Regions from separate parts of the Exiguobacterium sp. FSL W8-0210 genome, predicted to be linked through region 1. Evidence: predicted binding sites of a transcription regulator. Region 1 holds the regulator's gene; each other region holds the start of a gene.

What was found. The regulator LexA, encoded in region 1, represses DNA repair genes until DNA is damaged. The targets are predictions, from matches to a motif close to CGAACATATGTTCG.
Positions count from the first base shown of each region.
Region 2: the regulator LexA is predicted to act here: its motif matches at 6,434-6,447, upstream of MKY22_RS02385 (Y-family DNA polymerase).
Region 3: the regulator LexA is predicted to act here: its motif matches at 5,866-5,879, upstream of MKY22_RS16805 (YolD-like family protein).

Region 1 covers NZ_JBBOUK010000001.1:1,156,274-1,166,883, forward strand. Annotated here, with positions in the region: gene glpK (glycerol kinase GlpK) at 1-273, opposite strand, end outside; gene MKY22_RS05945 (MIP/aquaporin family protein) at 317-1,018, opposite strand; gene MKY22_RS05950 (metal-binding protein) at 1,205-1,675, opposite strand; gene lexA (transcriptional repressor LexA) at 1,707-2,321, opposite strand; gene yneA (cell division suppressor protein YneA) at 2,533-2,820, shown strand; gene MKY22_RS05965 (YneB family resolvase-like protein) at 2,866-3,519, shown strand; gene MKY22_RS05970 (DUF896 domain-containing protein) at 3,633-3,869, shown strand; gene tkt (transketolase) at 4,144-6,114, shown strand; gene MKY22_RS05980 (YneF family protein) at 6,237-6,467, shown strand; gene MKY22_RS05985 (ABC transporter transmembrane domain-containing protein) at 6,588-8,339, shown strand; gene MKY22_RS05990 (ABC transporter ATP-binding protein) at 8,336-10,099, shown strand; gene MKY22_RS05995 (SH3 domain-containing protein) at 10,156-10,610, opposite strand, start outside.
Region 2 covers NZ_JBBOUK010000001.1:435,827-446,436, forward strand. Annotated here, with positions in the region: gene MKY22_RS02350 (EAL domain-containing protein) at 1-822, opposite strand, end outside; gene MKY22_RS02355 (DUF1294 domain-containing protein) at 1,001-1,264, opposite strand; gene MKY22_RS02360 (TPM domain-containing protein) at 1,283-2,020, opposite strand; gene MKY22_RS02365 (LemA family protein) at 2,017-2,610, opposite strand; gene MKY22_RS02370 (undecaprenyl-diphosphate phosphatase) at 2,718-3,554, opposite strand; gene MKY22_RS02375 (ZIP family metal transporter) at 3,912-4,724, opposite strand; gene MKY22_RS02380 (YolD-like family protein) at 4,776-5,105, opposite strand; gene MKY22_RS02385 (Y-family DNA polymerase) at 5,089-6,411, opposite strand; gene MKY22_RS02390 (pentapeptide repeat-containing protein) at 6,587-7,225, shown strand; gene MKY22_RS02395 (MBL fold metallo-hydrolase) at 7,294-8,049, opposite strand; gene MKY22_RS02400 (arsinothricin resistance N-acetyltransferase ArsN1 family A) at 8,110-8,598, opposite strand; gene MKY22_RS02405 (1,2-dihydroxy-3-keto-5-methylthiopentene dioxygenase) at 8,722-9,258, opposite strand; gene MKY22_RS02410 (methylthioribulose 1-phosphate dehydratase) at 9,275-9,895, opposite strand; gene MKY22_RS02415 (2-hydroxy-3-keto-5-methylthiopentenyl-1-phosphate phosphatase) at 9,892-10,551, opposite strand; gene MKY22_RS02420 (2,3-diketo-5-methylthiopentyl-1-phosphate enolase) at 10,548-10,610, opposite strand, start outside.
Region 3 covers NZ_JBBOUK010000003.1:14,970-25,579, forward strand. Annotated here, with positions in the region: gene MKY22_RS16790 (type I restriction endonuclease subunit R) at 1-1,497, opposite strand, end outside; gene MKY22_RS16795 (restriction endonuclease subunit S) at 1,513-2,745, opposite strand; gene MKY22_RS16800 (type I restriction-modification system subunit M) at 2,742-5,306, opposite strand; gene MKY22_RS16805 (YolD-like family protein) at 5,502-5,795, opposite strand; gene MKY22_RS16810 (JAB domain-containing protein) at 6,214-6,669, shown strand; gene MKY22_RS16815 (hypothetical protein) at 7,061-7,267, shown strand; gene MKY22_RS16820 (hypothetical protein) at 7,428-7,811, shown strand; gene MKY22_RS16825 (helix-turn-helix domain-containing protein) at 8,150-8,758, shown strand; gene MKY22_RS16830 (flavodoxin family protein) at 8,898-9,512, opposite strand; gene egtB (ergothioneine biosynthesis protein EgtB) at 9,864-10,610, shown strand, end outside.

The DNA.
Region 1 (10,610 bases):
TTTGTTCCAGACGACTGTCGTTTCACGTTGGTTCGTGATTCCGATTCCGGCGATTTGCTCAGGTTTGATATCTGCAGTTCCGAGTGCTTCTGCCATGACAGCAAGAATTGAACCCCAGATTTCGTTTGCATCATGCTCGACCCAGCCTGGTTGTGGGAAGTATTGCTTGAATTCCCGTTGTGCCGAGTTGACGATTTTCCCGTCGTGATCGAAGATGATCGCACGTGAGCTTGTCGTACCTTGGTCGAGTGCTAGGATATACTTGTTTTCCATTTCGAAATCCCCCTTGAGCGGTATGTGTTAGTGAGACGTGATCTTAGTAGATCAATTGATAGATGAACACGGCAAGCGCTCCACCGATGATTGGACCGACGACTGGAATCCATGAGTAGCCCCAGTCAGATGAACCTTTATTCGGAATCGGTAGGATAGCGTGTGCGATACGCGGTCCAAGGTCACGGGCCGGGTTGATGGCATATCCTGTTGTACCACCAAGTGATAGACCGATGACGACGACGAGTAAACCGACGATAAGTGGTTTTAAGCCGTCACCGAATGTCGTTAAACCGAGCGCCAAGATACCGAAGACGAGAACGAATGTCCCGATGATTTCAGAAATCAAGTTCGACGGCGTATGGCGAATCGCTGGACCTGTTGCGAACACACCGAGTTTTGCAGCTTGATCATCAGTCGCTTCAAAATGTTTCATGTAATGAAGCCAAACGAGAATGGCGCCGATGAAAGCTCCGACAAGTTGTCCGGCAATATAGACAGGAACGTCTGCCCACGGTAAATCAGAGTTTAAAGCAAGTGCAATTGTTAAAGCAGGGTTCAAGTGCGCTCCACTCTCAGCAGCGACGAATGCTCCTGTCATGACGGCAAGACCCCAAGCGAACGTGATGACAATCCATCCGCTGTTTTCGGACTTCGTCTTTCTCAAGACGACACCGGCGACGACACCATCCCCGAGCAGAATGAGGATCATCGTACCGATCATTTCTAGTACAAAGTTATTCATGCAAAACCCCTCCCTTTGGATTAAAGCAAATAATGGTCTTTCTACTTTAAATTACTCCGATTTGATAACGTTTTCAATACATATAATTGAAATATAGGAATGGAAATTTTTTATTTTAATGTTTAAAGATACGAAAAATTGGATAGGAAAACACCTCGTCTTGCCTGCAAGCAAGCAAAAGAGGTGTTAACGACGACGCTTTTTTCTTTTTTTAGGTCGAAACCAACTACTGGAATAATCTAGTAGGATATGAATTGTACTCGCCACCATGATACCAATGACAAAAGCGGGTAGGGAAGCAAACCAGGAATCGATGGTCTCTGACGCGATGACTTGAAAATACAAGCTGAGAAATAATAAGGGAATCACAAGTGCAGCACTATAAAGGAGTCGAATGACATCCCCAATGATCAATCCGTGTGACCAGATCGAGCGGTGGGGCATGATCTTCACATAAGGCATCCACAGGACTCGAAATGGTCCAAAGCGATAATACGGTTCTGACTTTAAATCGAGGTCAGGTGACAACCAAAGCGTACCGACAGCGATACCGATGGCAGTCGGTAACCAATCGGTTTGTTGCGTTGCGACCGAATACGCAACGTAACCCGTCAGTGCGACGGTATTGACGGTATCATGTACATTTCCTGAAGGCATGAAAAAAGACCAGTCGTAACTGGTCCCTCCGTCAATGAATCGTCCGATACACGCCGATTACCTTACCAAGAATGGAGACATTATCGAAATACATCGGATCCATCGAGTCATTTTCTGGTTGTAGACGTACCTGTTGATCTTCTAAGAAGAACCGTTTCACCGTCGCTTCGCTATCTTCGGTCATAGCTACGACGATTTCTCCGTTTTCTGCTGTGTTTTGTTGGCGTACGATGACACGATCGCCGTCAAGAATACCTGCGTTAATCATCGATTCACCATCGATCGTCAACATGAAGACCGTTTCGTTTCCTACATAATGTGCAGGAAGCGGGAATTGTTCTTCGATGTTTTCAATCGCTGTAATCGGAAGACCAGCTGTGACTTTCCCGATGACGGGAACATGAACGATGGCTTCCGTGATTTCTTCAGGCTTATCAAGCAATATCTCAATCGCACGTGGTTTCGTCGGGTCACGGCGAATCATTCCCCGTTTCTCGAGTCGATCCAAATGACCGTGTACCGTCGAGCTAGACGCGAGTCCGACTGCTTCTCCGATTTCACGAACTGATGGTGGATACCCCTTCAGTTTCACTTCAGAGACGATGTAGTCGAGAATCTCTTGTTGGCGCTTAGACATTTTCCGCATACGAATTGCCACCTCTTTCTGGATTGAAGTTTGAAATGTAAGAATATATGTTTCTAGATTCACTATAACATAGAACAAATGAGCGTACAAACAATTGTTCGATATTTTGTGTTGACCGAACACGGGTTCTGTGTTTATTATGAGTTATGCGAACAATTGTTCCGAGAACATTTATTCTGACTCATTCATTTCATATTTGGAGGGATTCATGATGATTCATACGATTCGTACTCATGCTTTTTCAATTCTCTTCTATGCATTAAGTATTGCTTTCGTGATCTTTTTACTCACACCACGCCCGGATGAAAAAGTGGCGCAACTAATGACAGCTTCCGTTACGGTCGATGAGAACGCTACAGTCGAACAAATTGCTGAAGTCTACAATGACGGTTCGATGTCAGATGAGGAATACGTCAACTGGTTGATTAAAAATAATGATGTCGAGACAAAACATGTCATCTCAAAAAGCAAAATCGTTGTACCAATCGCACAACAATGACAAAATGGAAAAGTTGTGAAAGAACGAACAGGGATGTGAGGTACGATGAAGGTCGTGATTTATTGTCGAGTATCGACCGAAAAAGAAGCACAAGATAGTTCGATTGAACGCCAACGGATGGAGCTTTCGAAGGTTGCTTCTCAAAAGGGATTTGATGTCGTGGACATCGTCTCTGAAAAAGAGAGTGGATATGATGTCGATCGGGAAGGGATGCTGACGGTTCTTGATCATGTGACACGTGACGCGGTAGATGCGGTCCTCGTGACGGATGATACACGGATTGGTCGTGGGAATGCAAAAATCGCTATTTTGCATACATTCAAAAAACATGGGGTCCGCTTGATGACGCTTGATTCAGATGGAGAATATCAACTTGCGGATGCAGAAGCGATGGTCCTTGAGATCGTCTCACTCGTGGAAGAATACCAACGGAAACTGCATAATGCAAAAATCGCCCGTGGCATGCGGCGAGCAGTCGAACAAGGTTTTCGCCCGGAACGAAATCTCAATCGTCAAGGAGAGAACGCAGGACGTAGTCGAAAAGACGTACCGATCGAAGAAATTGTACGTCTTCGAGAACTCGGATTGACGTTTTCTGATATCGCCATCACCTTGCGGGGGATGGGGCATGATATTTCAAAAGCAACGGTCAATCGTCGATATCTTGAATACCGCGAACTGACACCTAGCCCGGAATGAGAAGCAAGTAACCCGTCGACTGACGCGGTTAACTTGCTTTTTTTTATAAGCTCTTTTACAGTAAGAATACAATTGAACAACTCAAGTTTGAGTCATAAAGAAAGAGGGATTCCATGTTATCACAAGAACAATTAGATCGAATCAATGCATTAGCGAATAAATCAAAAGTCGAGCCGTTATCAGAAGCGGAAACGGCAGAGCAAAAAGAATTACGTGCAGCGTATCTCGCAGCATTCCGTGGATCGTTCAAAAACCAACTCATGGGCATGAAAATCGTCGATGAAGAAGGAACGGACGTAACACCAGAGAAATTGAAACAAGCACAAGAAGAAGAACGGAATAAACAATAATCGTTTGTTCCTTCTATAGAAGAAAGAGGTTTCGCGTTAAGCGGACCTCTTTTTTGTTTAGCGCTGTTAGATGAGGAAACATTGCACGATAGCAATACATCTTAATAACGATCTTTCATCAATTCATGCATCCTGTATGAGTCGATAGAACGGCTATAGATAGCGCATTCATTTTAATGTGACATACTATTTAGAAAAGTTGTATCACATTTAAGAGTGTGCTAAAATGAGTAGGAATTTGTGAAAAAGAGAGAGGATGATTGTTTTGACGAACATGACGACAGTAGAACAATTAGCAATTAATACGATTCGTACCTTATCGATTGATGCCGTACAAAAGGCGAATTCGGGTCACCCAGGTATGCCAATGGGAGCAGCGCCGATGGCATTCTCGCTTTGGGCGGATCATATGAACCACAACCCTAAAAATCCAGAATGGTTCAACCGCGACCGTTTTGTACTTTCAGCCGGACACGGTTCGATGCTTCTCTACTCACTCCTCCACCTATCGGGATATGATCTATCAATGGATGATCTTAAATCATTCCGTCAATGGGGATCAAAAACACCAGGTCACCCGGAATACCGTCACACGGCTGGTGTAGATGCGACAACAGGTCCACTTGGTCAAGGGATTGCAATGGCAGTTGGTATGGCGATGGCAGAACGTCATCTTGAAGCAAAATACAACCGTGACGATCTCAACGTCGTCGATCACTTCACATACGGAATTTGTGGAGATGGAGACTTAATGGAAGGTGTCTCAGCTGAGGCGGCTTCACTCGCAGGTCACCTTGGTCTCGGGAAATTGGTCGTATTGTACGATTCAAACGATATCTCACTTGACGGCGATCTCGATAAATCATTCTCTGAAAACGTCCAGAAGCGCTTCGAAGCGTACAACTGGCAAGTCATTCGCGTAGAAGACGGAACGGATATCGATTCGATTTCGAAAGCGATCGCGGCGGCACAAGCAGAGACGACAAAACCAACGTTGATCGAAGTCAAGACAGTCATCGGCTTCGGTTCACCGAACAAGTCAGGGAAATCGGCTTCTCACGGTGCACCACTCGGTGAAGCGGAAATCAAATTAACGAAAGCAAGCTACGTTTGGGATCACGAAGAGTTCTACGTGCCTGAAGAAGTTAAGTCATTGTTTGACGAGCGGATCGTCCAACGTGGTGCTTCTGCAGAAGACGCATGGAACGAGACGATGAAACAATACGAAGCAGCGCATCCAGAATTGCATGCTGAACTCGTTCGCGCAATCGCAAACGAATTGCCAAGCAACTGGGAAGCAGATCTTCCGACATACGACTTGTCATCGAAAAAAGCGACACGCCAAACGAGTGGTGAAGTCTTGAATGGTCTCGCGAAGAACGTTCCGACATTGTTTGGTGGTTCAGCTGACCTTGCAGGATCGAACAACACGATGCTCAAAGGCGAAGCAGACTTCGATATCGACCCAAGCGGTCGTAACATCTGGTTCGGAGTACGTGAATTCGCAATGGCTGCGGCTGTCAACGGTATGGCGCTTCACGGTGGCGTCATTCCTTACGGCGCGACATTCTTCGTCTTCTCGGATTACCTCCGTCCAGCAGTTCGTCTTGCAGCATTAATGGGGCTTCCATCTATCTTCGTCTTGACGCATGACTCAATCGCTGTTGGTGAAGATGGTCCAACACACGAGCCAGTCGAACACTTGATGAGTTTCCGTGCAATGCCTAACGTTACAGTTTACCGCCCAGCAGACGGAAAAGAGACGATTGCTGCATGGAAAACAGCGGTTCAAGCAAAAGACAAACCGACACTTCTCGTCTTGACACGTCAAGGTCTTCCAGAGCTTGAAGGCACGACGACAGAAGGCGCTGAAAAAGGCGGTTATGTCATCGCTGGTGACGTCACGAAAGCAGACACGCTCTTGCTCGGTACAGGTTCAGAAGTTCATCTTCTTGTCGAAGCACAAAAAGAACTTGGTGAATCAGCAGCTGTCGTTTCGCTTCCATCATGGGAAGTATTCGAAGCACAGTCAGCAGAGTACAAAGAATCAGTTCTTCCGAAACACATCACGAAACGTGTCGCGATCGAAGCAGGCGCTTCGCTCGGTTGGTACAAATATGTAGGAACAGAAGGACAAGTCATCGGAATCGATCGTTTCGGCGCATCTGCTCCTGGAGACTTCCTCTTGAAAGAATACGGCATGTCTGTTGAGAACGTTTTAGCGACAGTCAAGCAACTCGGATAATCACTTCCGGAAAACGGGTCCGATCTTACGTCGGGCTCGTTTTTCATCTATTATCATCTATGCAAACAATTGGAATTATAGTATAGTAAAAAGCGACGTTTTAAGTTAGAGGAGGAAGCAACTTGGCTACATGGATTTGGATTTTAATTGCCCTTCTTTGCTTGGTAGCAGGTGTCGCCCTTGGTTTCTATATCGCTCGTCGATACATGATGAACTACTTGGAGCAAAACCCACCAATCAACGAAGATATGATTAAGACATTGATGATGCAAATGGGTCAAAAGCCATCACAAAAGAAAGTCAACCAAGTGATGCGTTCAATGAGTGGTTCAATGAAATCACCTAAAAAATAAGCTGTACGAGAGGGGACCAAATGGTCTCCTTTTTGTTTGCTATTTTTTAGAAAGAGAACTAATCTAAAATGTGAGACTATTTCAAATAATCATAGGATTTAAAAAAGGGGGGAGACTTGAATGGGAGTCTTCAGGAAACTCGGTTGGTTTTTCCGACGAGAATGGAAAGCATATAGTCTTGGGGTCGTCTGCTTGATATTTGTAGCAGCGTTAGAACTCATTCCACCGAAGATCATCGGGACGACAGTCAATGGTCTAAGTGAGGGGAGCTTGACGAAGAATGATTTGATTCGTCTCGCAGGTACATTGTTGCTCATCGGGGTCGCGACGTATTTCATTCGTTATTTTTGGCGTTTTCATATCTTTGGGGCATCGATTCGTCTCGGTCGATTGTTACGCAGTCAACTGTATGGTCATTTTTCAGATTTGGATCAATCGTTCTATAAGAAATATCGGAGCGGGGATTTGATGGCGCATGCGACGAACGACGTACAGGCGGTATCGATGACAGCAGGTGCCGGTATTCTAACGCTCGTCGACTCGGTGACGATGGGGAGCTTCGTCATCATCACGATGGTCACGACGATTAGTTGGAAATTGACGCTCGTATCACTTCTACCGATGCCACTGATGGTCTATTTGACGTCACGCTACGGTAAGATGTTACATTCCCGTTTTCATGACGCGCAAGAAGCGTTCTCTGATTTGAACGATAAGGTCGCGGAGAGCATCAGTGGTATCCGTGTCTTAAAAGCAACAGGGGAAGTCGAATCCGACGTGCAGACGTTTACCGATCTGTCTGATGACGTCGTTCAAAAGAATCGTCGTGTGGCGAAAATTGATGCACTGTTTGATCCGACGATTTTTGGATTAGTCGGTCTATCGTATATCATCGCGGTCGGCTATGGCGCCTACTTGTTACGACAAGGCGAAATCCGGATTGGTGATATCGTTTCCTTCACTACATATCTTGGTTTATTGACGTGGCCAATGCTCGCCTTCGGTTGGTTGTTCAACATCGTTGAACGGGGTCGTGCTTCCTATGACCGGATCGAACGGATGCTTGCGATCGAACCAGAAATTAAAGATGCGAAGGAAGCAGCAACGAGTGTCTCATCATCAGAACTTCATGTCGGGATTAAACGATTCATCTATGACACGCAACCGGTCCTTCAAGAGATCGATGTGACGTTGAAGCCCGGTAAATCGCTTGGAATCGTCGGGAAGACGGGTGCCGGGAAATCGACGTTCGTTCGCTTATTGTCTCGCGAATACGACGTCAAACAAGGCGCCATCACGATTGGTGGACGAGACATCAAACAATTGACGCGTGATACCGTCCGTCGTCAAGTAGCGATCGTTCCACAGGATCATTTCTTATTCTCCGCGTCGATTGCTGATAATATTGCCTTTGCCAAACCGGAGGCATCAATGGAAGACATCATGGAAGCAGCGCGGATCGCAGCGGTTCATGATGATATTCTTGGGTTTAAGGAAGGGTACGCGACGATGGTCGGGGAGCGTGGGGTGACGTTATCCGGCGGTCAAAAACAACGGATCTCGATTGCCCGGGCATTACTAGCAGACTGTCCGATTTTAGTGCTCGATGATGCCTTGTCTGCAGTCGATGCTAAAACCGAGGAAGCGATCATCCATCACTTCCGCACAGCGGATCACGATCAGGCACAAATCATCGTTGCCCATCGCCTGTCGGCTGTGTCGCATACCGATGAGATCATCGTCCTTGAAGACGGTCGGATCATCGAACGAGGCACGCATGAGCAGTTACTCGCTCATGACGGTTGGTATAAAGAGACGTACGATCGCCAGCAACTAGAATCACTTGTCGAACAAGGAGGGCGTTCCGAATGAATCATGATATCAATGAAAAAGCCGTCCTGAAACGATTGCTTGATTTCGTCAAACCGTTCAAAAAGCAGGTCAGCATCGCCTTCATCCTGCTGTTCATTACGACAGCGGCAAAACTCGGGGGACCGTATCTCGTCAAGATTTTCATTGATGAATACGTCGCACCGGGGACGTATCCGGTGCAGGAAGTCGCACTTTTGTTTACAGCGTACTTGTTACTGCATACGACAGGGATCATCGTTGATTACTTGCAGGCGTTCGAATTCCAAAAGATTGCCTTGCAAGTCATTCAACGCTTACGCATTGATGTGTTCCGGCACGTCATGCACTTACGGCTTGCCTATTTTGACCGGACGCCTGCTGGAGTGCTCGTATCCCGGATCACGAACGATACGGAAGCGATCAAGGAGCTCTACATCGGTGTCCTGTCGACATTCGTGCAAAGCGGCGTTCAGTTGATTGGAACATATATCTTCCTTTATCTACTAGAGCCGCGACTCGCGACGATTGCATTACTGTTGTTACCATTGTTTTATTTCATCATTTGGATTTACCGAAAGTATTCGACGAAGTATTACGCGGAAGTCCGCGATTTACTATCGAAAATCAATGCCCAACTGAACGAATCCATCAACGGTATGGCGATCATTCAACAATTCCGCCAAGAAAAACGCTTGATGGCAGAGTTCGAGGAGACGAACGTCGCCCACCAGAATGGCCGTTATAAGAACTTGAAGCTCGATAGTTGGTTACTGCGACCAATCATTGAACTGTTACTCGCCATTTCAATTGCGACACTCGTAACGTATTTCGGTGTCCTATCGTTCTCACAAACGGTCCAAGTCGGTGTCGTCTATGCCTTCATCAGCTACATGGAGCGGATCTTCCAACCGGTTCAGCAAATCATGCAACGGTTGTCCGAGTTCCAGCAAGCTGTCGTCTCAGCAGACCGTGTATTCAAGGTCCTCGATACGGATGAGCCAGAACCAACGAAACAACTCGAAGGGGATGCACGAGTGTCGGAAGGACATATCGTCTTTGAAGACGTGCGCTTTAGTTATGACGGAGAGAAGGATGTCTTGAAAGGGATTTCGTTCGAGGCGAAAAAAGGACAGACGATTGCGCTCGTTGGTCATACGGGAAGCGGGAAAAGTTCAATCATCAATATCTTGATGCGTTTTTACGCGTACCAATCGGGTCGGATCTTGATCGATGGTCAACCGCTTGAGCAGTTATCAGAAGAAGAACTACGACAGCATGTCGGACTCGTGTTGCAGGATTCATTCTTGTTCACGGGAACGGTCGCGGATAACATTCGATTATTCGATAGTTCGATTTCCTTTGATCGTGTCGAAGCAGCTGCTAAATTTGTACAAGCGGACGGATTCATCAATCAACTCGACCAGCAATATGACAGTCCCGTTGCGGAACGGGGGGCGACGTTCTCAGCTGGGGAACGTCAGTTGATCTCCTTCGCACGCACGATGGCGCGGGATCCGAAAATCCTGATTCTTGATGAAGCAACCAGTTCGATTGATACGGAGGCAGAGGAGAAAGTACAAGTCGCACTTGAACGGATGCGTCAAGGGCGGACGACGATTGCTATTGCCCATCGTCTATCGACGATTCAAGATGCAGATTTGATTCTTGTATTGCATCAAGGGGAAGTGATCGAGCAAGGAAATCACCAAGAATTGATCGCACAAGATGGTCTGTATAAGAAGATGTATCAACTGCAATCCGGTCATGTCACGGTCTCTTAAATAAAGACATAAAAAAGCCTGCCAGGCGGTCTCGCCCGGCAGGTTGTTTGTTTTGATTAGTAGACTGTAACTGTGACGTTTTGGCGTCCCCAGTTGAGTGCTTCTTGTTGTGAACCAACGAGAAGGTCAAGTTTGTTACCTTGGATTGCGCCACCACGGTCGAGTACGATTGCTTCACCAATGCCTTCGATGTGCATACGTGTACCGATCGGGTATTGTGAAGAAGCTGCTACGATACGCATACCATTGTACGTGATCGTATTCGTAACGTCATAACCGCTTGCTGTCAACGCACGACCGTTGTAAAGTCGGCTACCATTGTTAGATGGGTCGTTCGTGTAAGCAGTGACGTTCATTGTCACTTTCGTACCTGATTTTGCAGGTGTCGATTGTTTTGTTGCAGTTGCTGGTTTAGCAGCTGCTTTTGGTGCTGGCTTCGCAGCTGGTTTAGCAGCAGGTTGTGCTTGCGCTGCTGGTGCTTTTGATACGCCAGCGAGTGAAGTATAGTCGC
Region 2 (10,610 bases), 720 kb from region 1:
TCGTGTCAGATGGCGGGCTTTTCGTAAAAAGGCTTCGTTTTCTGAGTTCGTATCGCAGTGATCGATGAAGGAACGATCAATTTTAATATAATCCGGTTGAAGTAAGGACAACATATCGAGTGTCGAGAAACCAGCGCCGACATCGTCCAGTGCTACTTGAATGCCTTGCTTTTTATACTGTTCGAAGACGTGTTTCAAATGGTTGACGTCTTCAATTTTTTCCGTTTCGACGACTTCGAAGACGAGCCGACTCGGATCGACTTGATAACGTTCGACGATCTCAAACGTATGGCGCAGGCAGTACTCCGGATTATAGATCGTCGAAGGGAGAAAGTTGATGAACGTTTTTGTTGTGCCACCGATATGATGCGTCGCACGGATGGCTTCTTCACGCGCCCGCTGATCAAGACGGGAATGAAGTCCCATCTTCGAGGCCGTCGAAAACAAGACACCAGGCGAGATAGGCGTGTTATCATCTGCTGCTCGCAATAAGGCTTCGTTCGCGACGAGCACGTTGCGCTGGATATCATAAATCGGCTGTAAATGACTCGTCATGACCCCATGCTGGATGAAATCAATCGCAAACCGATGCTTCAGTTGCTCTAGAAGTTCTGAAGCTAGGATGGGTGCTGTCACGTAACGCGATTGTGTGGCGCGACACGACACCGGATAATCCGCTACACGTAAGAGCGATGTCAGTAGCTGTTCGAGCTGTTCGAACGATTGATAGGAATAGATTTCTGGCGTTGGTGATTGAATATGGAGTGCTCCCGCTTCAACAAAACGGATTGATGTCGTACATTCGGCGCAAGGATGCCACATAAAGGGATGTCCACCTCTCAGTACATCAAAAAAAATGTATTTATTAAATTGGTTAAATTCTTTACCCTAAGAGAAAAAGAATTAAACCTGTTCTTCATAATCATTGACCTCATACAAAAAAGAGAAGGGAACGACGGACACAATTCCGTACGTTCTCTCCTCTATCGGTCACATTCTTTCATTGTGAAGTGTAAACAAACCAGAAAGTGAGATGCAAGACAGCGGCTATTGGAACGAGCCATTGGAACTTCGCTTTCCGTGTCTTGTGCCGAACTGTGTACATACCGATCCAAGAACCGAGCGCACCACCGAGGAAAGCAATCGTCAATAGTGTCGCTTCGGGTGTTCGGTAAGCATGTTGTTGCGCTCGATGTTTATCCTGCCACATCGAGACAAATCCGATGAGTGTCAGGAGGAGGTAATACCCTAAGATGATCCTCATGAAAAAACGACTCCTTTTCTACCGTTCGGCACCACCACCGCCGGAACTTCCGCCACCACCACGACTGCCACCATTTCCACCGCCGCCACGCATGATCGCGGAGAAGATGTTCAAAATCGCGAAGAAGAACATACCACCGGTGAACTTCATATCGAGGAACAATAAGATCAGTAATCCAGCACCAATCAGAATCTTCGTCCAAAGCGGAAGTCCGTCGTCATTTTGTGTTTTCGGAGGATCCTGTGACTCAAGCGACTGGTCCTTTGAAATGACACTGACGACCGCTTTATATGTTTCGGATGCTGCTTTTCCATACTCACCGTTTTCCTTGTAAGGAACCGCATACTGATCGAGAATACGTCCGGCTGTGATGTCTGTCAAAATCCCTTCGAGTTTATAACCGACCTCGATCCGGAATTGGCGATCCTTTTCGTTCGGAGCGACGACGACAAGAACACCATTGTCTTTTCCTTCTTGACCGATGCCTTGGCGCCGGAACGTTTCATTGGCGTAAGAGCTTAAATCCTGTCCCTTTAAATCGGGAACCGTCTTGAGAACGACTTGTGCCGTCGTATATTGTTCGAGTTCCTGACCGAGTTGCGCGAGTTCGGCTTCTTCCGAAGGGGTGAGCAGCTGAGCATCATCCTGAATGAAGAAGGCTGCTCCCGTTCGTTCTGAAACGGCACTAGCTGTTGGAACGAAGAGGAAGAAGACGAGGAACGCGCTCAATAGAAGTCGCGTCCACCGCCGAATCATTTCGAATCACTGTTAAAGTCGACGGTCGGATTTTCCCGGTCGCTGTCTGAAATCTCGTAATATGGTTTTTTCTCGAATCCGAAGGCGGATGCGTAGAGTGTCGTTGGGAAACTCCGACGTTTTTTGTTGTAGAGGGTTACAGCATCATTGTAATCCTTGCGGGCGATCCCGAGACGATTTTCTGTTCCTTCCAGCGTGTCCATCAAGGATTGGAACCGTTCGCTTGATTTTAGTTCTGGATAAGTCGTCTGCAAGGCAATCAATCCGCGAAGCGAAGACGTGACTTGTTGGTCAGCTTCAATGCGTTGCTCGGTTGACGCAGCACGTGCAAGACCAGCTTGGGCTTCTGCGACTTTACCGTAGACTTTTTCTTCTTGACCCGCGACACCTTTAACGGTTTCAACGAGGTTCGGAATTAAATCCGCACGACGCTTGATTTGGTTGTCGACTTGCGACCATTTATTCGATACATCTTCTTCTACATTGACGAGGCTATTGTATTGTCCGATTGCTAAAAAGGCAATCACGGCAACAATAACGACTCCGATGATTAATGGGAGTTTTGATCTACTCCGACTTCTGCGTGCCATGTGGCATTCACTCCTTTAATTATGTCTCATCCCTATATACCCTTAAGCGACTGAATTAGTTTCAAAAAAATGAAAAACCGTCAGCTAAAATAGCTAACGGTTTGAACTTACATGTAGACGATGACAGCTAAGATAGCCGCTAAGACAAGACGGTAGATGGCGAACGGAACGAGTTTGATCTTGTTGATCAGCTTCAAGAAGAAGCGAATCGATAAGAGGGCAAACACGAACGACGCAACGAAACCGACAGCATAGAATGCGAAGTGGTTCGGTTGAATGTTATCCCAGTTCTTAACGAGCGAAAGGAAACTAGCACCGAACATGATCGGTACAGCCATGATGAACGTAAAGTCAGCTGCCGTCCGGTGATTCATCCCGAGGAAGACCCCTCCGGAAATCGTTGAACCAGAACGGGAGAAGCCAGGCCAAAGGGAAATACATTGGAACAGACCGACGAGTGCTGCTTGGCGATATGTAATCTGATCAAGCGATGTCGTTTTTGGTTCCTTTGGTCCGAATTTATCAGCTGCGATCATCAAGAGGGCACCGACAGCAAGACCGATGATGACCGTTTCAATCGAGAAGAGGTTCTCATCGATGAAATCTTCGAATAACAATCCGAGAACAGCTGCTGGTAGAAGACCGATCAAGACGTGACGTAGCTTTAACTTGTGTGTCCCTGATGCGTCATGTTCGCCTTCAATCTTATACAAACCGATCAAGCTGAAGAGGCGTTTCCAAAAGACGACGACGACCGCAAGAATCGATCCGAGCTGAATGACGATTTTAAAGGTGTTCGCCGAATATTTACCGAGAAAATCGGTAGTTTGCAACCACATGTCATCGACGATGATCATGTGACCTGTGGAAGAGACTGGTGCAAATTCCGTCATCCCTTCGACGAAACCAAGTAAGAGCGCTTTTAAAAGTTCAATGATTGTCATGATAATCTCCTTCTATATGATGTGCTAGTTAAAAACATATCATGTTTTATTCTTGTGAGATAGAACTAATTGGAATATCGGGCGCAGGTCTGAGAGACGATCGGACGTGTAAGACGCGTTGTCCGATTTAAATTTGTTTGAATAAGATAATAGATGGATTTAGATGTCATCGAATAGATCAGGAAATTCGATCATTTCCATTCATACTAAAACAGCATGAAGGAAAGGGAAATCTTTCTGTTAAGACACAAGGTCAGAAAAACTTCAAATCGGACGGTTTTATTAGAATATGCCTAAATTTATAAATAGAAAAACGAGCAGGAGACGATATCGTCCACTACTCGTTTTGAAACGGGCTCATCCTAAAGCGACGTCAAGAATCATCATGACCGTAAAACCGACCATCAGACCAAGTGTTGCTAAATCGGATCCGTTCTCTGCTTGTGATTCCGGAATCAATTCTTCGACGACGACGAAAATCATCGCTCCGGCAGCAAACGATAACGCATACGGTAGAAGCGGTTGAACGAAGAAGACGGCAGCTGCTCCGACCATCGCGGCAATCGGTTCAACGATTGCTGACAATTGACCGTAATGGAAGGCGCGCCGACGCGACATGCCTTCGCCACGTAATGGAATCGACAGGGCAGCCCCCTCCGGCATGTTTTGAATCCCGATACCGAGTGCAAGCGTCAAGGCACCGGCGACGGTCGCCCCGTCCATGTTCAAGGCGGCGGCACCAAAAGCGACACCAATCGCAAGACCTTCGGGAATATTATGCAACGTGATCGCAAGAAATAATAACGTCGTTTTCTTGAGTCCTGTCGAAGGACCTTCCGCTGTTTCGAGTGATGCAGATAAGTGCAAATGCGGTGTGACGAAGTCGAGTAGACGAACGAAAAATCCACCAGCGAGAAAACCGATGGCGGCAGGAATCCAAGCGATTCCACCATCTTGCTCTGTGAACTCGATCGCAGGAGCAAGCAACGACCAAAACGACGCGGCAATCATGACGCCGGCAGCAAAACCGAGCATCATGTTCATGACGCGTTTTTCAATCGTCGTAAAGACGAAAACGAGTGCCGCACCAAGTGCGGTTAACCCCCAAGTCATCATTCCGGCAAGCAATGCTTGCACGACGACGGGGAGGGAAGTAAACCAATCCAACATGACTATTCCTTCTTTCCGGGCACGATTTAAAGCATCCATCTGTATGAGAGCTTACCCGTTTTCGATCCGGACGATTCGTGTGAAGGGAATTTCAATGACTTCACGTCCGCGCAGAAAGAGAACGGAACGTTCGGGTTCTAGTCGTTCGACGAAACCGACGACCGTCACGTAGCTACTTTCCTTATAATACGTGATTTCAAGTTCGTTTCCTTCTATTAAAGCTTCTTGGAGCAGAAAGTGCCATGATTCTTGTAGCTGTTCATCAATTTCAGGCAAGTCGAGCTGATGCATCTGGACATAGTATTCCCGCAGCAATTGCAAATGTTCTGGCATGAGAAAAGGAATCCATTTTAAATTTCCCCGATCACGATACGCTGTCATGACGATCACCTCCCGGATGACCGCCGACAAAACGAAGGCGACGTTTGGCGACACTCGTATCAAGAAACGAGACAGCGAGGCGAATCGTTCCTTTTCCGTAGCGAATGTTGACGACATCCATTGCTTTTAATAACCGTCGCCGTTTCCAGAGCCGCGCATTATCCTCGAACAAAGACAACTGTAAAATGCCTTGATCGGCAGTCAAATGCCCCACTGCGACGGATAAAAATCGAACAGGTTCCCCATCGAGCCAATTCGGTTCGAATAATTGTAAGACGTGACGCAAAATGATGCGTTCATCGGATGTCGGATAAGGCAACCGTACTTGACGGGAGAAACCACTTCGGACGACGTTTCGAGAATAACGGACACCGATGTGAACGGTCCAGCCGACTTGATTCGAAAAGCGACAACGTGCGGCAACATCCTGTACCAGTTCATTGAGCACATTCCGGATGCGTTCGAACTGATAATAGTCCTGCATTAAGGTCACACCGTGTCCAATCGTCCGTTGAGGAGCTTTCTCGAACAGATGACGTGGGGGAAGCAGTGTCGGTGACGCGTCGAGTCCCCAAGCGTGATGCCACAGTTCGGCACCGATGACACCGAAGCGTTCGTGTAACTCTTCAACGGGGCGCATGGCAAGATCACCGATCGTTTCAATCCCCAACATCTGCAGATGTTGTTCCATGCGATGTCCAACTCCCCACATCTTTCGAATCGGAAAATCATGAAGACGTCGTGCGACATCAGCATATCCACATCGCGCGATGCCTTCTTTTTTCCCGATTAAATCAAGCGTCAGTTTCGCGATGACGTTATTTGGACCAATCCCGATGCGGACGTGGATGCCGGTCTGTTTCAGGATTGCTTCTTTAATTTTGAGGGCAGCTTGCAGGTCGGAACCAAATAGGCGATCGGTTCCGGTCATGTTAATGAAGCTTTCGTCAATTGAATAGACGCGGATGGCTTCAGGTGGGGCGAATTGGTGCAGGACATCCAGGACACGAATCGACGTCTTCATATAAGCGAGCATACGTGGTTCGACAAGTCGAATCGTACGACGAACAGCGTATGGCAATTGCTCGATTTCATATAATCGACCGGCTGTCTTGATTCCAAGTGCTTTTAAGGCAGGGGTGGCAGCGAGAATAACGGACCCGCTTTGTTTTAAATCGGAGACGACCGCTAGGCGTGTCGTCAAGGGTGGGAGATTGCGATACTGGCATTCACAGCTGGCGTAGAAGGACACACTGTCGACGCAAAAAATACGTTTATCTTGTGGTAAAACGACGGAAGGAAACATCTGAATCACTCCTTTACATAAAAGAACGTATGTTCTTATTTGATTTTCCTTGACTATAGCATGGTCTCAAAGTGTCTCAAAATAAAAACTGTTGAAAAAAGAGGAATTCGAACGATTTCTCCTCATATAAAAAGAGTTTGGTACACTAAGGGAGAGAAAAAAGGGGGAACCTTCATTGAAAGAGACCGTTATCCGTTTACCAGAATTACCGAAGACACTTCAGTCAGAGACGTTCGATCAAGTCGAAATCGATGACCCGTATCTGAAAGGAGCGCGTTATGAGAAAGAGTCGATGCCGAGTGAACTGACAGAACGCATCGATGCCTATCAAGTGTGTTTTCAAAATGTCTCGTTCGCGAATCTTACCTTTGACCGTGGTTCGTTCGAAGATATTCGTTTTGAGCAATGCGACTTAACCGGATGTCACTTCCAAGAAACTCGTTTTCACCGTGTGTCCTTCGCCGGATGCCGGATGACGGGTGTTCAGTTCGAAGATTGTACGCTGGACCATTTAACGATTCAGGAAGGGCTTGCGGATTACGTACAGTTCATTCGCAGTACGGTCCGTCATCAACACTGGAGCGAAACGACGATGAAAGAAGCACAGTTCTTCGAAGTGAAGCCGACCCATTGGAAACTCGAAGCGGTCCGGCTTACGGATAGTCAATGGATTGAAACACCGTTAAAAGGTCTTGACCTCCGGCAGACGGAACTCTCTGGTATTACGATCGATCCGCGATTTTTACCAGGCGCTGTCATTACGGAAGAGCAAGCAGTCGCCTTTGCTCGCTTGTTAGGTCTTGTCATTCCATAACAAAAAGAAGTCCTGCTTTCGATTGTTACTCGAAAAGCAGGACTTCTTTTTAGTGAAGGTTACTGTTCTTAAAATGACATCGTTTCGCCATCCTCTGGAATCAGGAAATGGGCAGAAAGGTGGAAGGCGGCTAAAAAGTCAGCAATCATATCACGTCGCAAGAGACAGTGGTTGACGGACTCGAGGTGCGAGACGATGATCGTCGCTTCCGCCGCCGCTTCGTGTACGGCAAGGAGATCACGCTGTGACATCGTAATCGGCTCTCCGGTCAAGAACTGGGCGGCGCCACTGTTGACGACGATGATATCGGGTGTATGTTGTTCGATTGCATGCGCGACCTCGTCGCACCAAATCGTATCACCGGCGATATAAAGTGTTGGTTCGTCCGGATGGGTGAGGACGAGCCCAGACACACGTCCCATCCGTTCGCCGATTTCACCGACACCATGCTGTCCACCTGTTCGATGGACCTGGATATCACCGATCGTTACACCAGAATCGAAGGAAGAGACGTTCGTGAAGCCGGCTTCTCGGATGTGCTGGGCGTCTTCTTCTTGCTGCGCATAGAGTGGCAAATGCTTGGGTAGAAGTTGTTTAGCAGCATCATCGAAATGATCGGCATGCAGATGCGTGACGAAGATGGCGTCAGGATCGAGCAGTGTGTTGACATCGACCGGTAAGTCGACGAGTGGATTGGCGACGGCATTTGGTGTTTGACCGAAGGGAGGCAAGCTGCTTTTTTCGCCGAGGAACGGATCAATTAGTAAGACTTGATTGGCATACGTGACAACGAGTGTTGCATTACGAATTTGTTGAATATCCATTAGGTTCATCCTCTCTCAATGACTCGGATTGACTATTCCCCGTCTGGCATTCAATGAATCCTATCGCAAGCGTTTCTCCATCGCCATGACGTCGACATATTCACCGTTCAACTGTCCTTGCTCCTTAAACGTTCCGACGATCCGGAATCCAGAGCGGATATAGAGTTTTTGTCCGATTTTATTGAATGGGAAGGTGAAGAGAATGAGTTTATGCATCTGATGATCACGGGCGTGTTGCTCAGCCGTTTCAAGCAAACGTGTGCCAATCCCTTGTCCACGATGAGTCCGGGTGATATAAACCGAAATCTCACCGACGGATGCGTAGACAGGACGCGGATTATACGGATCGAGGGAAATGAAGCCGAGGACACCTGTGTCATCTTCAGCGACATATCCGGCATATCGATCGGTGCGTTCTGCATACCACTGGGTCATGAAGGATAAGTCCTTTTGGTCGGTCTCAAGCGTTGCGATTCGATCTTCGATGCCTTCGTTATAGATGGCGAGAATCGCTGGTAAGTCGTGTTCCGTTACGGGACGAATATGCATACGCTCACTTCCTCATCGCTTTTCCTTCATTATATCGGTTACGTGTCAATGTAGTGATATGTTTGTGCGATAAGAAAAGCGCTGATTTCCTTCACATAAAGGAAATCAGCGATTATATCGTTCTTAAGAGACCGTTGACGTCTCGTTTTCATAAATCGGAACCCAGCCGTCTGTCGTGACGAAGATCCGAACAGCAACGACTTTACGATCGTCTTGAAGCGTAAAGTAGTGGCGTGTGTTAACAGGAACGGAAATCAAATCACCAGGATTGAGTTCGATGTTATAGTAGCCGACTTCTTCGTCTTTGATCGCGAAGACGCCATGACCGCTGACGATGAAACGAACTTCATCATCCGTATGGTGATGTTCTTTCTGGAAGTTGACGAGCAACTCATCAAGGTTCGGTGTCGTATCCGAAAGTGAGATGATGTCAGCTGTCTGATACCCACGACGTTCTGATACGTCTTTGATTTCTGGAGCGAACGTATCGAGAATCGTTTGTTTGTCTGCATCCGTCAGTGTGAAGTTTTCAACGAGAGGCGCTGGAAGTTTCGAAACGTCCCACTGTTCGTAAAGAACGCCGCGTGACGCGAGGAAGTCAGCGACTTCCGTTTGATCCGTATACCGTGTGTTTGTTTCTTGGAATAAGACTGTTGCCATGAGATGATTCCTCCTTTTAATGAGTGGATTGACGGCATGATTGCAACGTCAACGTGTAATTGAATAAAAACTCGAAGGCTTCGAGGTGTTTCTTTGCTTCAAAGGCGGTCGGTGCCCAGACCGTGATCCCGTGATTGCGGATCAGGACAGCACCACTGTCTGCTGTGACATGAGGTGCAAAAGCAGCGGCAAGCGTCGGAATGTCCGCATGATTCGGAATGATCGGTACCGTGACCGTCGCATCCTCTTCCCAGTGTCCGAGTGCCTTGATGATTTCTTGACCGGAAAAGGTGATACTGCCTTGATCGCCATAGAGTTCCGAAATCACATTGTTCGCAATCGTATGGACATGCAGGGAACAACCGGCGTCCGTTCGATTGAACACTTTGACATGGAGTAATGTCTCAGCGGAAGGACGCCCGGATTGCTCACCGATCAATTGACCGGTCGCATCGACATGAACGAAGTCGTCAGGAGTCGTCTGTCGCTTATCTTTCCCGCTTGCTGTCACAAGAAATTCAATCGGAATAGCAGACGTCCGAATGGCGAGGTTACCACTCGTACCAGGGAACCAATCGCGCGCCGCAAGCTCTTGTTTGATGGCGCGTAGCTCTTCATACCGTCGCATGAATGTCATGTTGTCACCTCCGCTCGTGTTAAATCATGAACGATATCGTGGAACGTCTCAAAAGGTGTATAGGCGATATCATTCTCTTCACACAACGTGATCAGATAATCACGGGCATAGACACGATCCGCTTGTTTTGCGAGTTCGAAGTCCGTCACCGAGTCACCGATGACGATGATGACGTCACCGTCTTTACGTAGTGTCCGGGCAACGGACGTTTTACAACAGCCGCACCCGTTCGTGCAATGGGCATCGCAGGCGTTTGGCCAATCGATATGGACGAATGGACCACTGAAATCGGCGACGTTACAGTAAATCTGTTCTTGGTCGAGGAATGGCGCTAAGATTGGTTCGACGAAAAAGTCCATTCCACCGCTGACGATCGAAAAATCGATGCCTTGACGACGACTGTACTGCAGTAACTCCGAAAATCCGTCGCGAATGACCGCACGCTCCAACAAAAAGTCAAGATAGGCTGTTTTTCCGTCAGACGGCAGAAGTGCGAACATTTGCCCGACACCACTCTGAATCGATAACGTCCGGTCGAGTACGCCGTGTTTCAACGGTTCGAAGTCACTCGCTGGCGCAAATGCCTGCATGAGTGCGATGATGTTATCTTGCGTCGTCACAGTACCGTCGAAGTCACAAAGAATCCGTACGGTCATGACTTGATCCCCCAAGCGTCGAGGGCGATTCGTAATTCTTCATGACGCGATGCTGCCGT
Region 3 (10,610 bases), on a different contig from region 1:
TCTAAATTCACCGGTGTTGATATAGTCCACATGGAACCCCAATACGTTTTTATCCGCGATGGCTTCATCAATCGTATACTGGTGCAATTTAGGACCGAACAATTTTTCCGTCGTATTGATCACTTCACTTTTTTCATTTACCTTACCTTTGATTTTGTTTTCATCAAATAGTGGCGTCCCGGTAAATCCAAAGAAGAGTCCATTTTTCTTGAAGTGTCGTTGAATCGTCCCCATCATCTGACCCATTGTCGTTCGATGGGCTTCATCGATAATAAAGATGACTTTTTTATCGGTCAAGCTCGCATCTTGTGCCTCTTCTAATTCTTTCACCAGAGCGTTCAGCTTGAACGTTGTCGTCACGACAATGCCATTTTTAGGAGACTTCAGTATCTTTCTAAGTTGATAGGTATGCTTGGTATCATCGACAGACACCGATTCATACGCTGCATACGCTTTAAAGTTTTCACTGGTACGATTATCAAGCTCACGCCGATCAACGAGAAAGACGACTTTATCGAACCCCGCTCGTGTAGACAAGAATAGAGCGGTTTTAAAACTTGTGATTGTTTTACCAGATCCTGTCGTGTGCCACACAAATCCTCCATGAGGGATCTTTTCTTTATTGTCCCAGCCAAAAGCTGCACCTTCCACGGCTTGCAACGCATGCACTTGATACGGACGCATGAGCATATGCCGTCTGTTTTCTTCAAGACGCGCTTCGTCAATGACCAAGTAATCGCCGACCATTTGATGCGCCATCGGAATCATCAGAAACTGTGCGACGACCTGTTCCCATGCGTTCACGACGTGGTTTTCTTTATCAGCCCAATGGAAGACAAAACTCAGGTTAAAGTCATCAATTGACTTCGGTGTGGCGAAATAACGAGTAGCGATTTCAGAAGTAATCACCATCATCTGCGAAAACGCCATGAAATTATGAGTATATTCACCATCGCGATAATAGCGCATGAACTGACCATATGCTTCATCTAGCGTTTTGTCAGTGCGCTTTTGTTCGATATTGATGAGAGGAAGACCATTAATCAGTAACACCAGGTCAAAACGATTGTTATTCGGTGTCTGTACTTCTCTCGCGATTCGGTAGCTTGAATCGCCACCACGTACTTCAGCTTTTTTGAAGATGGTCAAGGTAATTTGTTTTCTCGTTACACTTGGGTTGTTGTCACGATAAATTCCGTCGATCTTACCTTTTGATTCTTCAATGGCCAACAGTTTGGCAGCTTCGTAGCTATTACTGATTTGACTCACTTTTGCCATGATCTGCTTGAACTCGTTATCCGTCAACTCGACACCTTCAAGTTGGTCGGCATTGATACGATTCAGTTCCTTACGCCAATGTTGAATGAGATCAGCAACCGTAACTTGTTGCTGATTCCCATCTAAGAAATCAGGGGCTTCCCACTTATATTTCTGTAGTTCTTTCACAAAGTTCTCTTGAAATGTTTTTTCTGCTGCACTTTTCGGTGCTTTGCTCATGACATCCGCTCCTCTTTAAACAAACATCTCATGTAGGTATGCTTTTTTTAGATTTTGTAATTTTTCGAGCTTATGTTCGTGAAGAGTAATAAGGCGATTGATTTCATTTAAAAGTGTGCCAATTTTAAATTGCTCTTCAAGGTTTTTTGGAACTTTAACCTTTAATTGGGACAATGTTTTTTGACTTACCCCTTTAGCTGTTCCACCACTAGATAGAGCAGATAACTCTGCAAAAACTTTTGGGGAACATAAAAGTGAAGCAAGAAAATCATTGGTAATCTTCTCGGGATTCACTTCAAAAGCAATAGTTCTTTGACTGAGTATATAGCCTTTATTATCCGGAACTTGTGCTACATTTCCCATTGGTGCTTCAGTAGTAAATAATACTTGCCCTTTTTTTAACTCTCGTCCAGTCATCCATTTATCATATAGTTCTTGGTTTCCGTAGTGATTGTCGACGCTGAAATCTATATATCCATTTTTTACATTTAATGCAGATAAAGCGAGGTATCCAGTCGTGCTCCACTCTAAGCCTAGTTTTTTTGGAGTTCTACCGCGGAAGTCAATAGTATTTTTGACATTTTCAAAGAAAGAGCGTTCTTCCCAATCTTCAGTAAATCCTGCAAATCTCCGTTTAGGTACGACCTCATCTTCAGCAGGAAACATTTCTGTAAGATAAGCAGCTTTTAGGGCTTTTGTTTTTTCTAGTTTGCGCTGTTGAAGGGTGATGAAGTGATCTAGAGTTTCGAAAAAATCCCCTATTTTAGTCTGTTCAAAACTAGCAGTTGGAACCATAAAATCAGTTCCACCAACAATGTTCCAGTCAGAACGTGGCATTTTTGTACCCGCTGAAAGATTAGCGACCGTTTGATATTTATTGCTTTGAATAAGACTATAGATAAAACTACTTTTTATTCCATTAGGTCTCAAAACCCACCAGTCGCCTACTGCAATACCTTTAAAATCAGCTAATAGCCAGTTTTGAAGATATGGCCGCAGTTTTCCATAAAGTACATCGCCGGGTTCAAACTCAATTCCTTTTTTCTGACTTTCCTTTAGAAAGATATTTTTATTTAGTTTTCCAAATCCAGATACAACATCCTCATACTCTAATCGCGGCAAGATATTTTCTTCCCCTGTCGTTGATACTCTCGTCACTATTGCGGAGAATATTTGTTGTTCCCAATGTCCAGAGTTTTGAAATTCTTTGAATCGCCGCTTTGGTAATAGATTTGTTTGCTCTGTCATGATTTCACCACCAGTTCACTCATCAATGCTTCAAACGCTGATTCTAAGTCGCGACTTTCTTCATCGATGGCTGACAGCGTATCAGCATAGCGATCATGCAACATCTGAAGCGTGTCTAATTCCTTTTTTAATGGTATTTCTATGAGACGAACTAAGGAATTAACTGTATTGCCAAACCACTTTTCATACATCAAGGTGTCAATTTCGTCGTCTGTCAAAGTCAAGATTCGTTCTTGTGCTACTTCCTTGAGCGTTTTTTCATGTGCTTTTACTTCTCTACCAAGCGAAGCTTTCTCAGAAAGTAACTGTTCAACATGTTTAAGTTGTTTATATTCACTTGAGTTTTTGACCACTTGTTTCAACTCCGCTTTGAGCGCCTTACTATCAAAAGCTTCACCGGCTTCATTCAATGTATCACCTAATGCACTGGATTCCTCACTATCCTCAGCCTTCGCAGCTTCGACTAAATCAGCTAGCTCCGCTTCAATTTCTTGCATACGTGATTTCTTGGATTCAATTTCTTCTAGCTCATCGCGATATAGCTGTTTTTCAACCAATGCATTCGGTACGATGCTGCCGATCCAGCCGTCGCGCTCGACTCGTTTTGTTTTACCAGAGCCCTTCGTCACCATATTCGGTTCACGTGTACGACCAGCTTTATAGAAATCACTTAAAGCAATAACTTCTGTGTCGTGAGACAAGGATTCTTTCCAGATTTCTGCGATGATTTGATAGCCGTCATAGACATTAATATTGTCAAATGCTGAAAGGATTTCTTTGATTTCGATCAACATGTTTTCCATCAACTGCGGCAACGTACTGATACTCTCTACACTTCGAATTGTATCGAAATATTTATGGATATAATTCGTTATTTCAGCTTCAAGTTCTTTTGATTTTTCAAGGACATATGGATCATCGAATACAAGAGTAGAGATCTCCTTAACGGGTTTCACCAACTCCACGTAACCCTTACGAACTTCTTGTAAAGACGCATTCAATATATCTGGTACTGTGGACTGCAGTACTTTCAAGCCATCAATGTTCTGTTGAGGAATTCCACCAAATAAGTGTGCGTCTACGTCTTGTGGGATTTCCTCGTCAATCGCTTCGACATAACGTGGGATGTTCATATTGTATTGATTTTTAAGAATTTCTTCGCGCTTCACTAATCGGCTATAGCCCGTTTCTTCTCTACGTTCAACGTACGTATCGACGATTTTAGCGATATCTTTCTCGAGTAGAACGTTCTGTTTTCCGACCTTAGTGAAACCGCGAGAAGCATCTATAACGAGTACAGGTTCGCCGGTTTCTCGATTTTTTTTCAAGATTAAAATGGCTACAGGGATTCCTGTATTGGTAAATAAGTGACTTGGTAACCCGATAATGGTATCAATGTAGTTTTTCTCGAGTAAACGTTCCCGAATCTCACCTTCTGCGCCTCCCCGGAAGAGAACACCGTGAGGCAATACAATCGCCATCGTCCCATTTTGACCTAAGTGAAACAGCCCATGTAATAGGAAAGCAAAATCTCCTTTGGAGTCTGGCGGAAGTGCACCTGCGACCTCAAAGCGAGGATCACTTACCTTAAGACCCGCTGCGTTCCAGTTCTTCACAGAATAGGGTGGGTTCATGACGACAGCATCAAACTGTACACCTTCATTCGGACGTTCAGGATCTTCTGGCCAGTCTCGCGAGAGAGTATCGCCATTATTGATGACCATTTTTTCTGGACGGACTCCATGAAGTAATAAGTTCATACGAGTCAAATTATAGGTCGCTGTATTTTTTTCCTGTCCGTAATAAGCGAGATCTTTTTGAACCTCTTCACTTAAATGTTTCTTGACCGTGAGGAGAAGTGAGCCTGAACCGACGGTAGGGTCATAGATTGACTTTATATCGGTCTTTTTGGCGATGATTTGGGCCATGACTTCACTGACTTGTCGTGGGGTATAGAATTCTCCTGCTTTCTTTCCTGACTCCATGGCAAACTGACCGATGAGATACTCATACGCATCTCCTAATACATCACCTTTTTGTAGAGCGACCATGTTTAAGTCTGCAAATAGCAAAATCAATGCTTTGATGTTTTTACTGCGTTCGTTTAAGTTGCTACCTAGCGCGGTATTCGTTAAATCTAGCGTAGAACTTGAGAACAACCCTTTGAAGTCACTCGCATCATCAGATACGGCAATCGTGCGCTCAAAGTTATTTAAGCTATCCGTTACTTTTTGAACTTCAAAGTCCCCGGAATTGATGTCTTTAATCCAAGTTTGATAGAGGTATTCTGGCGCAACATAGTAGCCGAGAACGTTTTGAATCATTGTATCTAACTGTTCTCCAAATTCGGTGTGCGCCTTTGAGTACTCTTCTACTAATTCAGTTTGACTCATGTTATCTAAACCACTCGTTACTTTGAATGTTTCTAAAGTCTTGTCACTCAAGAACTTATAGAACATCAATCCGAGCATGTAATCTTTATAACGACTGGCGTCCATTGAGCCGCGCAGTTCGTTTGCACCGTCCCATAATCTACGCTTTATTTCCTCTGATGTGATCACTTTATATCCTCCAATATGTTTTAAATTTTTTCTTTATTTATAAAAAGATGGCGCTTATAGGTGCCCAAGCCTTCTTTTTTATTATAGCAGTCTAGTTTAGATGCGATAAAACTATATTAATGATGCTTTTTACTTTGGAAAGTCGAGGAGCGACACTTCGTTTCGTAACGCAGACTTCGAACAACCGCCAGGGCGTTAGTCCATCGATTGTTCCACGTGAATGATTGCCTCGAATGGAACATGGATGACTCCGTCCCGCTGATTGGCCAGTTCGACGGTCCGCTCCATGTAGTTCGTCCGGTGCACGAACCCCTTGAATCGTTTCATCTCCCGCTCCTCCATATATCTCACCTCCACTATATCCCCACTGAAGATTGCGTCATTCAGCACATTCTCATAGACCGATAGGACCTGTTCGTCGATATCGGGCATCTCAATCTTTTGAATTTCCTTATAATACTTCGTCAGTAGGGCTCTGTGTTCGGGCATGAGAAATGGGATCCATTTCAGTTCGCCTCTATCGCGATACATCGTCATAAAAATCATCCTCCCAATAAAACGAACATTTGTTCTTATTTTATACCCGGTTTGTCTCGTTTGAACAGCCTTTTTCATGATCGGTGATCCGTGCGTCCTGTTTCCGTACTCTAGCTCGCTGGTCGTCGGTGCAAGGGACGTCAAAAAAATGACGCGCCCTCCGGCCCGTCTTCCTTCGCTTTTGGCTCAAAGCAAGGCTTTTCGCTCCTTGGCTACGGAAGCCTGTCCCTTAGTTCGCTCTACGCATTTTTTTGAGGCTCTCCCTGCGGTCGCCCTTGCACCGTCTCCCGACGCTCGCTGCGTTCCCGTCAACAGGACGCACAACGGTGTTCGTTCTGAGGTCGGCTTATCCGAAAGGGGACAAACCATCATGGAACTATCGTCAATCATCGAGGTCATCCGTATCAAGCAAGAGGTTCGAGAGGAAATGGTTGCCCTCGAGCATGCCGTCATCCAATCACCCGACAACGCCCGACAAATCGGGGCATCCTTTATCGGGGATGATGACCGTGAGGTGTTCCTCGTCATCATGTTGAACACGAAAAATCGGGTCATCGGCGTCCATCGGGCGCACGTCGGGAGCGTCAATTCGAGCGTCGTCCATCCGAGAGAAATCTTCAAATGCGCCATCTTGAACAATGCCTCGTGCATCATCGCCTGTCACCAACATCCGAGCGGGGACCCGAGCCCGAGCCGGGAGGACATACTCGTCTCCGAACGCTTACATGAGGCGGGCGACCTCATCGGTATCCCGGTGCTCGACCATCTCATCCTCGGTGCGGACGAATCATATGTCAGCATGAAACAGCGAGGTTACATGGGTTGAATGGAAAGGAGCGGGGCCGGTGAACCGGTCCTGGTCCGTCCGGAAAGGGCAAGGAGGAAAAACATACGTTTTTCTTTGACGGGACCAGCGACTCGCGTTGCTGTCGCCTGGATCCATAGAGCGGGATCAGGGAAAAGGTCCGTTTTCGCATGACGAAAACGAGATGGTTCGTGTGTGAAGGTTGGACGTTGTTTTGGTCTGTCTCGTAAGAAGATTGTTTGATGAAATAGTAGAAGTGAAAACACGGTTTGTTTATTGAAAATGACCATGTTTTCTAAACAAGCCCTAGGGCTTGTTTGAAACAACACCAGGGCTTACGTGAAATTAGGCGAGATGTTGCCTGCTTGGATGCGAGATATCATTAGGCTATCAAATGGAGAGGATGATTCAGATGGATAATTTCCAACTAGACCAACAGACGATGGACGAGATGACGGAGGTGTTGCTTCGACGCCTTCCTGACCGGCTTCAAGAAGATTTTGACGACTTAAAACTTGTGAGCATGGATCTTCTTTGTGATGTGAAGGAAGGAGAACGCTTGACCCACCTCACCGTCTTTTTCAATACCAATATGATTCGACGGAATCGTCGTACATAAGAAAAAGGAATGGTTGTATACATGTAGATTTGTATACGTGTATACATGTATATGTGTATACAGTTTTAAAAAGTCTTCATTTCTGTAGGTTCATGAACAAGGACTGAACTGGCTCTGGACGGGGAATCGTTCTATAAAGAACCGGAAGGGGGGAGACGTTGTGAATAAGATGCTACTTGATGACTATGCATTCGAGGGATTGGATCCGTTCGTCCGGACCGTGTTCTCGGAACTGATGGAACATCCCAAGTGGATGCGTGTCGTCGACAGGGAACATGGCGTCGAAAAGGTCGTCCGGTTCGATGAAGGACGGAATTCACCTTACTTCCGGGTGGTGATCTATCTGGATGCAGAAGAGCGTCCGATCAAGATCGTGTATCTATATGGGACATGGGTGGTGGCGGATGGGGACGTCAGTTTCGTCGTCTCAGAGCTATCCAAGGGTGTATTCGAATATGAAGTGATGCATGTCCATTGGCTCATCAAGTATCGCTTCGAGGATTGGGGAGTCTCCGAGGACGGCGCATGGGAGAAGGAATGGTGATCCGGGCTCATGCGTGAGCGTCTAGCGCCAGGAGGCGAAGTCGCTCATCGCACCGCTGCCTCCCTGACGGCCCGATAACAAGAGCTGCTTTAAAACGCATCTCTATGTTCCTGGCCCTTTCTGACGGGAGGCACGGAGCGTAAGGACAACGTCAAAACCAAGAGCATGGGCGCGTCTAATGCCACGCGAGGAACACCATTCGGCCGAATGGTGTTTTTGTTTGGTATCCATTCAGTAAATTGTGATCGATTCGAAATTGATTAAAGTAACAGCTTACTTTAATACAATGTTCATGGTATTATTTAATGAAATCATCGTTGTGTTAAAGGGGGATATGTATGTATACGATTGACGAAGCATTTGAAATCTTATCGAAGAACAAGCTCACAAGCCATAAGGAGACGGTCCGCAACTGGGTACGAAAAGGCGTGATCCAGGCAGAACCGCTCGAGTCGCGTAAAAAAGGCTATCGGATCAGTGAGGATTCGCTCGAACAGTTCATCAAAGAACGGATGCCCGAAGGGTGGGAGATGTATCCGGAGTCGGTGAAAGAGGAAGTACGGGATGTCATCAAGAATGAAGAAGAGGCCCCGTATCACGTTGAAGTCGATGTAGAAGCGATTAAAGAACGGGCCCGCGAGGAGATGTGGTATGAGCTTCTGGATAAATTCGTCTTTGAAGACTATTTTGTCCTGAAGAAATCGGAGGTCAAGGCTGCCGTCGAGCATATGCGTTATTCAAAAGAGTTCGAAGCCGAGGTGTGGGAACGTTGCTCGAAGCACACGTGGGGTCACGCGACACCGCGTGTCCCATACCTGCTTGACTACTTCATGTTCGAAGGAGAGCGAGTCCCTTTCAACAAAGATTTCGGTGGAAGAGATGAACAGATCATCCACGCGTTGATCGAGAAAATTCGGATCGATAAAGTGAAAGGACGGAATAAATAAAAACGAAAGAGCAGTCTCTCCTGTTTCGAGACTGCTCTTTCGACATGGTCGATACACAATATAAAATACAGATAGAGGTTTAACATCACATATCTAAGTATTTAGTCAATTGAAGGCTACATTCACCCGATTATATTGATTAAGGCATGATGTTTCCTTCGACTGGAATCGGATGCTCCTTTAACATTTTCGCAAAATGGTAGAGGTTGTAGGCCAAAAAGCGTCCATTCTTTTTGGTGAAGGCGTTTTCGCGACCGGCGTCGAGATACGATTCGCCTGGACCAGCTTCTCCGACCCAGTATGCATCGACATTCGGTGGGACGGTGAAACCAATATGGGAAAGACCATAAAGAACCGAGGCGCAGGCGTGCTTTGCCCCGTCTTCGTTCCCCGTCACGACGACTCCGCCGACTTTATTATAGTAGATGGCTTGACCGTGTTCATTTTTCAAGCCGCTCCCACCGTATAACCGTTCGATGACTTGAGTGGCGATGCTACTCTTCTCCCCGAGCCAAAGCGGTGTCCCGATAACGAGGATATCAGCAGCCTTCACCTTTTCGAAAATGCTTGGCCATTCGTCACCGTCACCCTCATCTTCCGTCACACCGAACGCAACGTTATAGTCGACGACGCGAACGATTTCGGAATCGACACCTAGTTTGTCAAAGTGGGGGATGATGTCTTTCATCAAGCCTTCCGTATGCGAAATCGTGTCCCCGCCTTTTAGCGAACAGTTCAAAAATAGTGCTTTCATGTAACATTCCCCTTCCATGATGTTTAGACTTCACAAATCCCTTCACTGTTTTCCAGTTTTGACACGAATTCTAATTTATTTTGGAAGATGATGATCATGCCAAATCATCTGTTCATCCTGCGTTTCAAGACTACATGATTATGCTACCCGAAATTTAGGTGAATATAACATGTGTCCTCACCTATCGAGGACGATTAGATGGTAGTCACACTCTTCTGTTTTGAACAAGCAAATTTTATCATGTGAGCAAAGAAAAAAAGTGTTAGCTCTCTTACATTCATTTACAGATAGAACGGGTAATCTAAAAAGAAAGAAAAAGTTCTATATCCTCTGAAAAGGAAGTGAAGCGTCATGTCGATCTCAACCCAACAACATTTGATTGAAAAATTTAACTCGGTACGTACCGCTACGATGAATCTAGTGTCAAACATGGAAACCGAAGATTTTGTCATTCAAGGCTCTTCGTTCGTCAGTCCTACAAAATGGCATTTGGCGCATACTACATGGTTCTTCGAACAATTTGTTTTGAAAGAATACATTGAAGATTACATTCCTTTTGATTCAACCTTTTTTCATCTGTTCAACTCTTACTATGAGTCGGTCGGTAAGCCGCATCCACAGGCGAAGCGGGGAAACATATCAAGACCAACCGTTTCCGAGACATTGTCATATCGTCGACATGTTGATGCTCAGATGGAGTTGCTTTTTAAGAATGATAAGTTGCAAGGAGAAGTTTTTGAATTGGTCGAGATTGGACTTCAACATGAGCAACAGCATCAGGAACTCATTCTCATGGATATTCTTTATAATTTTTCATTTAACCCTATCCGTCCCGTCTTCAATCGAGTAACTGTTCGGGAACGTGGGCAAGCACCGGTGCTCGAGTTCCATACGTTTGACGGGGGGATGGCTGAGATCGGGCATGATGATGCGGGCTTCTCTTTCGATAATGAACGGCCACGACATAAAATCTATCTACATCCATTCAAATTGGCCAATCGTCCAGTGACCAATGCGGAATACCAGTTATTTATTGAAGCCGGTGGTTATAAGAAAGCAGAATTCTGGTTGTCGGACGGTTGGAATTTCGTGAAAGAA